Regions from separate parts of the Streptomyces sp. 4N509B genome, predicted to be linked through region 1. Evidence: riboswitches for the same ligand, from Rfam matches in the RefSeq annotation. Region 1 holds a riboswitch; the other holds the start of a gene.
The links. A riboswitch is a leader RNA that binds a small molecule or an ion and turns the genes downstream of it on or off. The one in region 1 is predicted to bind cobalamin.
Positions count from the first base shown of each region.

Region 1 (4,204 bases):
GCGATCGTGGCGGTGGGGGCGATCGCCAGCAGCAGCGCGTTCCGCATGCCCGAGCGGGCGACGCGCGCGCGGAGCGCCGTCCACCGCTCGGGCCAGGCGGGGTGGGCGTCCGGGTAGTGGTCGGGGTGGAACACGCCCTGGGCGGTGCGGGTGGCCTGCCAGCCGGGGTGGGGGCCGAAGCGTTCGGCGAGCGCGGCGGAGGTCTCGTAGGCGGCGAGCATGACGCGCTCGGCGAGGCGGGTGGACAGCTCGCGCGCCTCGGGCGAGTCGAACGGCAGCCGCAGGCGGAAGAGGACGTCCTGCAGGCCCATCACGCCCAGGCCGACGGGGCGCCAGCGGGAGTTGGAGGTGGCGGCCTGGGGGGTGGGGTAGTAGTTGATGTCGACGACGCGGTCGAGGAAGGTGACGGCGGTGCGGACCGTCGCGTCCAGCCGCTCCCAGTCCACGGTCCAGCCGCCGGCGCCGTCCCGGTCGAGGTGGGCGGCGAGGTTGACGGACCCGAGGTTGCACACGGCCGTCTCGCCGTCGTCGGTGACCTCCAGGATCTCGGTGCAGAGGTTCGAGGAGTGGACGATGGTGCCGGGGCGCGCGGTCTGGTTGGCGGTGCGGTTGGAGGCGTCCTTGAAGGTCATCCAGCCGTTGCCGGTCTGGGCGAGGGTGCGCATCATCCTGGCGTAGAGCTGGCGGGCGGGCAGCGTCCGCACGGCGCGCCCCTCGGCCTCGGCTTGGCGGTAGGCGGCGTCGAACTCCTCGCCCCACATGTCGACGAGCGCGGGGACGTCGGAGGGGGAGAAGAGGGACCAGTCGGCGTCGGCCTCGACGCGCCGCATGAACTCGTCGGGGATCCAGTGCGCGATGTTGAGGTTGTGGGTGCGGCGGGCCTCCTCGCCGGTGTTGTCCCGCAGTTCGAGGAACTCCTCGATGTCGGCGTGCCAGGTCTCCAGGTAGACGCAGGCCGCGCCCTTGCGCCGGCCGCCCTGGTTCACGGCGGCGACGGAGGCGTCGAGGGTCCGCAGGAACGGCACGATGCCGTTGGAGGTGCCGTTGGTGCCGCGGATCAGTGAGCCGCGGGCGCGGATCCGCGAGTAGGACAGGCCGATCCCGCCGGCGTGCTTCGACAGGCGGGCGACCTGGTGGTACCGCTCGTAGATCGAGTCCAGCTCGTCCCTGGGGGAGTCCAGCAGGTAGCAGGAGGACATCTGCGGGTGGCGGGTGCCGGAGTTGAACAGCGTGGGGGAGGACGGCAGGTAGGCCAGGGTGCTGGTGAGCCGGTAGAACTCGGCGACGTCGGCGAGCGCGCGCTCGGAGTCGTCCTCGGCGAGGCCGCAGGCGACGCGCAGGAGGAAGTGCTGGGGCGTCTCGATCACCCGGCGGGTGGTGGGGTGGCGCAGCAGGTACCGGGAGGCGACGGTCCGCAGCCCGAAGTACTCCATCCGGTCGTCGGCTCGCTCGGCCACGGCCCGCTCCACCAGCGCGTCCAGGCGCGCGGCGTGACGGCGCACCAGGGCCGCCGTCGCGTCGCCGATCAGGCCCTCGCGGTGGCCGACGGCGATCGACGCGGAGAAGGAGACCGCGCCCTGGCCGGCGGCCTCCTCGCGGAGGGCGAGGGTCAGCAGGCGGGCGGCCAGCCGGGAGTACGCGGGCTCCTCGGCGATGAGGCCGGCGGCGGCGTCGATCGCGAGGGCGCGGGCGCCGGCCTCGTCGCCGCCCTCCGGGTGGCCGCGCAGCACGGCCGCCGCGATCTTCTCGGGGTCGGCGTCGGGCAGGTCGGCGGCGGCCTCGCGCAGCGCACGGAGCGCGGCGGCGACGGGGCCGCCGGGATCGACCGGATCGACCGGATCGACCGGATCGACCGGATCGACCGGATCGACGTCGCCGACCGTGGCGGCGGGATCAGGACGCGCGACGGCGGGCGTGGGGGGCGCGGCGACGGGTGCGGTGGTCACGGCAGTATCTCTCCCTCGTATCGCGGAGGGCGTGTCGTGGCCGGGGCGCGACGGGCGCGCCGCCACGGCCGTCCCTCCCGTGAAGGCACAGACCCGCGCCGCGTCCGTCGGCCCAGCCCACGAGGCCCGGACGTGTTCGACGCCGCCGGCAGGTACTCGGACTCGTGTGGGCGCACATCAGCTCATCACACACCGTTGCGGGACAGTTCCGGACTCGCACCGGATTCCCCTGCGTGGCAGCGAGGATGAGCATACATCTTGTGCCGCCGCTGTCGAGAGCCCCTATATGTTGTGGTCGTCGTCGCGGCCGGGGGAGAGTTCACATGCGAACACCTGGAGCGGGTCCAGCTCGGGCACCGGCTTCCAGTCCCGCTCGGGGGTTCGCACGAAGCCGAGCCGGTGGTAGAGCCGGTGTGCCGTGTGCATCTGCGACTGACTGGACAGCACGACACGCGCCCTGCCGGCCTCGCGGGCGCGTCGCAGGCACTCGCGGACGAGCGCCTCGCCCACCCCTCGGCCGCGGGCGCCGGGCGCGACGGCGAGCATGCGGAACTCGGCCTCGCCCTCACCCGAGACGTCCGCGAACGCACCGCCGGCGCCCACGTGGGTCACGGTGCCGACGACCTCACCGTCGGCGTCGACCGCCACCATCACCTGGGCGTGGGCGGCGCGGCGCCTGGCGTCGCGCAGCTCGGACAGGTACGGGTCCTCCTCGCCGTAGTCGAGCAGCCCGTCCGCCAGATACACCCGGGCGGTCAGCTCCCCGGCCGCGTCGAGCTCCGCCTCCGTCGCGTCCCTGATCACGAAGTCCATGGGGAGAACGTAGGCGGGCGCGGCGGGGCGGGCACGTCGTTTTCGTCGTCCGGGGCGTCACGCGCGCCGCAGGACGACGTATCCACTCTCCTGGGCGAGCACGGCGTAGTGGACGCCGTGGTAGAGCGCGCGGACGTACTCCGCGATGCTCTCGGGTGACCGCGCCGGGTCGTGGTACGCGACGTACTCCGGCGCCGGGTCCTCGGTGTGGCCTATCCAGAAGACCCGGCAGCGGCCCGTGAGGTGGGCGATCGGCCGGACGTTGGCCGCCACCTCGGCGTCGTCGGGGATCCGCCGCAGGACGTCGGCGGCGTCGGCGTCGGTGCCCGGCTGGTAGGTCTCGGAGTGGGTGAGGGCCGCCGTCGGCAGCGTGGTGGCCAGCGCCAGGGAGGCGGCGAGGACGGCGGTCGGCAGGTGGTGGGCGTAGGCGCGCAGCCACGGCCGGCCCCAGATCCGGCGGCCCGCCGGGGTTCTGGCGTTCGCGTCGGCGGGGTCGGCGGGTTCGGCGGGGTCGGTGACGTCGGCGGGATCGGTGACGTCGGCGTGGTGCCCGGGACCGGCCTCGGCGCGGGTGCGGGCGACGGCGTCGACGAGCGCGAGCGCGACGACGGGCATCAGCACGGCGCTGTAGTGCCAGTCGGTGCCCCAGTAGTGCGGCTCGGGAACGAGGAAACGCCAGGCCAGCGTCGGCAGCAGGACGAGCAGGAGGGGCGAGCGCAGCGCCAGCAGGCCGGTGGTGGGCAGCAGGATCCACAGCACCGTGCGGAGCTTGGTGTCGACCTCGGAGACGGCGGCCTCCAACGGGCCCTCGCCCTCGAGCTTGTCGAGGTAGTCGTACGCGCCCGCGGTGTTGAACGCGGGGATGACGGCCCCGACCGTCAGCAGCGCCGCGACGGCGCAGGCACCCGCGACCACGAGGGCGATCGTGGCGGCCCTCGCCTGCCCGCCCCGCCAGGCGCGGACCGCGACGACCACGGCGATGGCGGCGGCGGTCAGGCCCAGGTCCTCCTTGACCAGCAGCAGCGGCGCCGCCCACCACAACGCCGCCCGCCAGCGCCGTCGCAGCACCGCCTCCAGCGAGAACGCGATCAGCGGCACGGCGAAGCAGATCTCGTGGAAGTCGAACTCCACGGCCCGCTGGACGCCCCAGGACAGTCCGAAGGCCACTCCGACGGCGAAGCCGCCCGCCCGCCCCAGCAGCGCGGCGGCGCCGCGGGTGACCGGCACCACGGCGAGCGCGAACAGCGCGGCCTGCGCCACCAGCAGCGTCACCGGACTGGGGAAGGCGCGGTAGAAGGGGGCGAGGAGCGCGGTGACCGGGCTGAAGTGGTCACCGAGGATGACGAAGTCACGGCCCTTCAGGTCGGCGACCGGGGCCTGGAGGTGGGCGTAGGAACGGACGGCCTGCTCGAAGATGCCGAGGTCCCAGGAGCGCGCGCCGTGCC
Region 1 covers NZ_JBQQBZ010000039.1:36,272-40,475, forward strand. The annotation lists gene ACTWP5_RS26945 (ribonucleoside-diphosphate reductase subunit alpha) at 1-1,946, opposite strand, end outside; cobalamin riboswitch at 2,077-2,229, opposite strand; gene ACTWP5_RS26950 (GNAT family N-acetyltransferase) at 2,229-2,759, opposite strand; gene ACTWP5_RS26955 (DUF2079 domain-containing protein) at 2,817-4,204, opposite strand, start outside.

Region 2 (4,204 bases), on a different contig from region 1:
CCCGCGGGCCACGGCCAGCACCAGCGGCGGGAGCAGGACGCACTGCGCGGCCACGACGAGCCAGAACCCGGCCAGCAGCTCCGCCCGTTCGAACACGCCGTACACGGTGCCGCCGACCACCCCGCTGAGCAGCGCGCCCACGCCCACCGCCAGGCGCTGCTGGCCGAAGGTGACGGTGGCGGAACGCCGCGAACGCGCCAGCGCCTCCAGGTCGTTGCGCAGGAACAGCACCGCGCTGCCGACGCTCATCGCCACGGCGCCGAGCGCGACGCCCGCCGTCCGCCCGGTGGCGAAGGCGACCATGGCGAGGGCCATGCAGGAGAAGCCGACCGCCATCGCGGTCGCGTGGCGGGTCCGGCCGACCCACCCGGCCGTCAGGGGTTGGAGCACCGCCAGGCCGAGCGCGTATCCCATCATGACCGCGCCGAGGACGGCGGCGCTCAGCCGTCCCTCCGCGTACACCGCGAGGTACTGGTAGAACTGCATGTACACGTAATGGGTGAGAACGGTCACGGCGAAGGGCGTCACCGCCAGACCGTGGAGCACCCGCCGGAACGGCTCGACGGCCGGCCGTTCCCCGGCCGGCTCGGGCGACCCGGCCGGCTCGGACGGCTCCGCCCGCTCGGGTGGCAGGAGGACGTGACCGACCGCCAGCACGGCGTAGAGCACCGTGGTCGCGGCGAACAGCCGGCCGGGGTCGTCGAGGAACAGGGCGCCGGCCACGGGGCCGAGAGCGATGCCGAGGGTGCCGGCGGCGTTGCCCGCGGAGACCGCTCGCGGGCGCTGCTCCGGGGTCGCGCCCTGCACCAGGTAGCCGCGGTAGGCGGGCGAGTAGAGCGACCCGGCGCCGCAGCTGAGGAAGAGCGCGAGCACCGTCAGCGCGGGCCGGTCCGCCCCGGCCAGGTACGTCGCCGCGCCGACGGCGTACAGGACGGTGGCCAGCAGCAGGCAGCGCCTGAGCCCGACGCGCTCGGCGAACGCGGCGGTGAACGGCGCGCTGGCGAACTGCACGAGCGTGGCGGCCCCGAGCACGACGCCGACCTGCGCCATCCCGACGTCCAGCCGCTCCCGCAGCAGCACGGCCAGGTACGGGTAGACCGCGAAGGTGCCGATGTTGACGAGGAATCCGGCCACCAGCAGCGCGCGGTGCGCGCCGGTGAGGACCCGGCCCGTTGCGGCGGCGGGGGCACGGCCGCTCGGGGCACCCGCGGAGGGCGACACCGCCGCGCCCATCAGACGACCGACCCGACGCCGGACCCGACGGCGCGTCCGACGGCGGATCCGACGCACACGGCCCCGCTCGCCGGGCCGCCGTTCCCCGCGCTGCCGCCCATGGGTCACCTCCGACGGTCGGCTGGCTCGGTGTCGACGGGCGTGAGGACCCTGCCACACCTTCCGCCCGGGGCGCGACCCCGCCTCCTGGGGCTTCGACGACAACGCGGCTGGGGGCACCGCCCGGACCCCGGAGGGGTCTGGGGGAGGAAGTCGCAGGGCGTCGTGAGCCCGCCGGGGACTGCGGGACAGCCTTTACACTGCCCGTGCAGCTGGTTCGCCCCGTCCGCCAGGCGGGAGGCGTCGTAAGAGGGAACCCGGTGGGAATCCGGGACTGCCCCGCAGCGGTGAGTGGGAACGACCGCCGTCACACGCACTGGGCCCGGCCGGGCCTGGGAAGCGACGGCCAGTAGGTGTCCTTCCGTCGAGGAGGGACGCGCCCGCGAGTCCGAAGACCTGCCCGTTGCCCGCGCGCGGCCGATCCGCGTGCGGACGTCCCGGACCTCGCGGGTGGGTCGGGGGAGCCCCGGACCCCGGGTCCGGGCCGTGCGCCCCGCGCGTGAGGACGACGTTCCGGGCGAGGCGCACCCGGTGGACGGCCGCGCGGCACCGCGCGCGGGCCGCGCCGCCGGCCGTCTCCTTCGCGCTCCCGTCTCGTTCCGGGATCAGGGAAACGTCTCGCGAAGGAGATGTCGTGACAGCCAAGCCCGCAGCCGCGGCGGCCCGTGCCACCGTGTACGGCTACCCCCGTCAGGGAGCCGGCCGTGAACTGAAGAAGGCGATCGAGGGGTACTGGAGGGGCCGCGTCGACGCGGACGCCCTGCGGACCACGGCCGCCGAGCTGCGCCGTGCCACCTGGCGGCAGCTGGCCGAGGCCGGCGTGCACGAGGTGCCCACCGGTGACTTCTCGTACTACGACCACGTGCTCGACACCACCGTCATGGTGGGCGCCGTCCCGGAACGCCACCGCGCCGCCGTCGCGGCCGACCCGCTGGAGGGCTACTTCGCGATGGCGCGCGGCACCCAGGACGTGGCGCCGCTGGAGATGACGAAGTGGTTCGACACCAACTACCACTACCTCGTGCCGGAGCTCGGCCCCGACACCGTCTTCACCGCCGACGCCTCCGAGCAGCTCGGTCAGCTCGCCGAGGCGCTCGCGCTGGGCCTGACGCCGCGCCCCGTGCTCGTCGGCCCGGTCACCTACCTCCTGCTGGCCAAGCCCGCGCCGGGGGTGGCGCCGGACTTCGACCCGCTGACGCTGCTGGACCGGCTGCTGCCGGTCTACGCCGAGGTCCTCGCCGCCCTCCGGGAGGCGGGCGCCGACTGGGCGCAGCTGGACGAGCCGGCGCTCGTGCAGGACCGCACCCCCGCCGAGCTGGCCGCCGCCGGGCGCGCCTACCGCACGCTGGGCGGGCTCACGAGGCGGCCGAAGCTGCTGGTCGCCTCCTACTTCGGCAGGCTCGGCGAGGCCCTGCCCGTGCTGGCGGGCACGCCCGTCGACGGGCTCGCCCTCGACCTCACCGAGGCGCCGGCCGACACCCTCGACGCGCTCGCCGCCGTGGGCGGGCTGCCCGGCCGCCGCCTGGTCGCGGGCGTCGTCAACGGCCGCAACGTGTGGGTGAACGACCTCGCCCGCTCCCTCAGCACGCTCGCCACCCTCCTCGGCCTCGCGGACCGGGTCGACGTGGCCGCCTCCTGCTCGCTGCTGCACGTCCCGCTCGACGTGGCGGTGGAGCGCGACATCGACCCACAGATCCGGCGGTGGCTCGCGTTCGCCCACCAGAAGACCGCCGAGGTCGTCACCCTCGCGCGGGGCCTCACGCACGGCACCGACGCCATCGCCGCCGAACTCGCCGCCAACCGCGCCGACCTGGCCTCCCGCGCCGCCTCCTCCCTCACCCACGACCCGGCCGTCCGGGCCCGTGCCGCCGCCGTCACGCCGGCCGACGCCCGCCGCTCGCTGCCGTACGAGGAACGGGCCGCCGCCCAGCGCGCCCGGCTGCGCCTGCCCCTGCTGCCGACGACCACCATCGGCTCCTTCCCGCAGACCGACGAGCTGCGCGCGGCGCGGGGCGCGCTGCGGGCGGGCCGGATCGACGCCGCGGCCTACGAGGAACGCGTTCGGGCCGAGATCGGCGAGGTGGTCTCCTTCCAGGAGCGGGCCGGCCTCGACGTCCTCGTGCACGGCGAGGCCGAACGCAACGACATGGTGCAGTACTTCGCCGAACAGCTCACCGGCTTCCTCGCCACGCGGCACGGCTGGGTGCAGTCCTACGGCACCCGCTACGTCCGCCCGCCGATCCTCGTCGGCGACGTCGCGCGGCCCGAGCCGATGACGGTGCGCTGGACGCGTTACGCCCGCTCGCTCACCGACCGCCCCGTCAAGGGCATGCTCACCGGCCCCGTCACGATGCTGGCCTGGTCCTTCGTCCGCGACGACCAGCCGCGCGCGCGGACCGCCCGTCAGGTGGCGCTGGCGCTGCGGGACGAGGTCGCCGACCTGGAGGCGGACGGCACCCCGGTCATCCAGGTGGACGAGCCGGCGCTGCGCGAGACCCTGCCGCTGCGCGCCGAGGACCGCCCCGCCTACCTGGCCTGGGCCACCGAGGCGTTCCGGCTCACCACGGGCGGCGCCGGGCCCGCCACCCAGATCCACACCCACATGTGCTACGCCGAGTTCGGCGACATCGTGCAGGCGATCGACGACCTCGACGCCGACGTCATCAGCCTGGAGGCGGCGCGCTCCCACATGCGGGTGGCCCGCGAGCTGGCCGCGCACGGGTATCCGCGCGAGGCGGGCCCCGGCGTGTACGACATCCACTCGCCGCGCGTGCCGAGCGCGGCGGAGGCGGCGGCCCTGCTCCGCACGGGCCTGGCGGCGATCCCGGCCGAACGGCTGTGGGTCAACCCGGACTGCGGGCTGAAGACACGC
Region 2 covers NZ_JBQQBZ010000008.1:121,917-126,120, reverse strand. The annotation lists gene ACTWP5_RS11140 (MFS transporter) at 1-1,233, opposite strand, end outside; cobalamin riboswitch at 1,529-1,750, shown strand; gene metE (5-methyltetrahydropteroyltriglutamate--homocysteine S-methyltransferase) at 1,967-4,204, shown strand, end outside.
Region 2: linked by a shared signal. The riboswitch ahead of metE (5-methyltetrahydropteroyltriglutamate--homocysteine S-methyltransferase) and the one ahead of ACTWP5_RS26945 (ribonucleoside-diphosphate reductase subunit alpha) in region 1 are both predicted to bind cobalamin.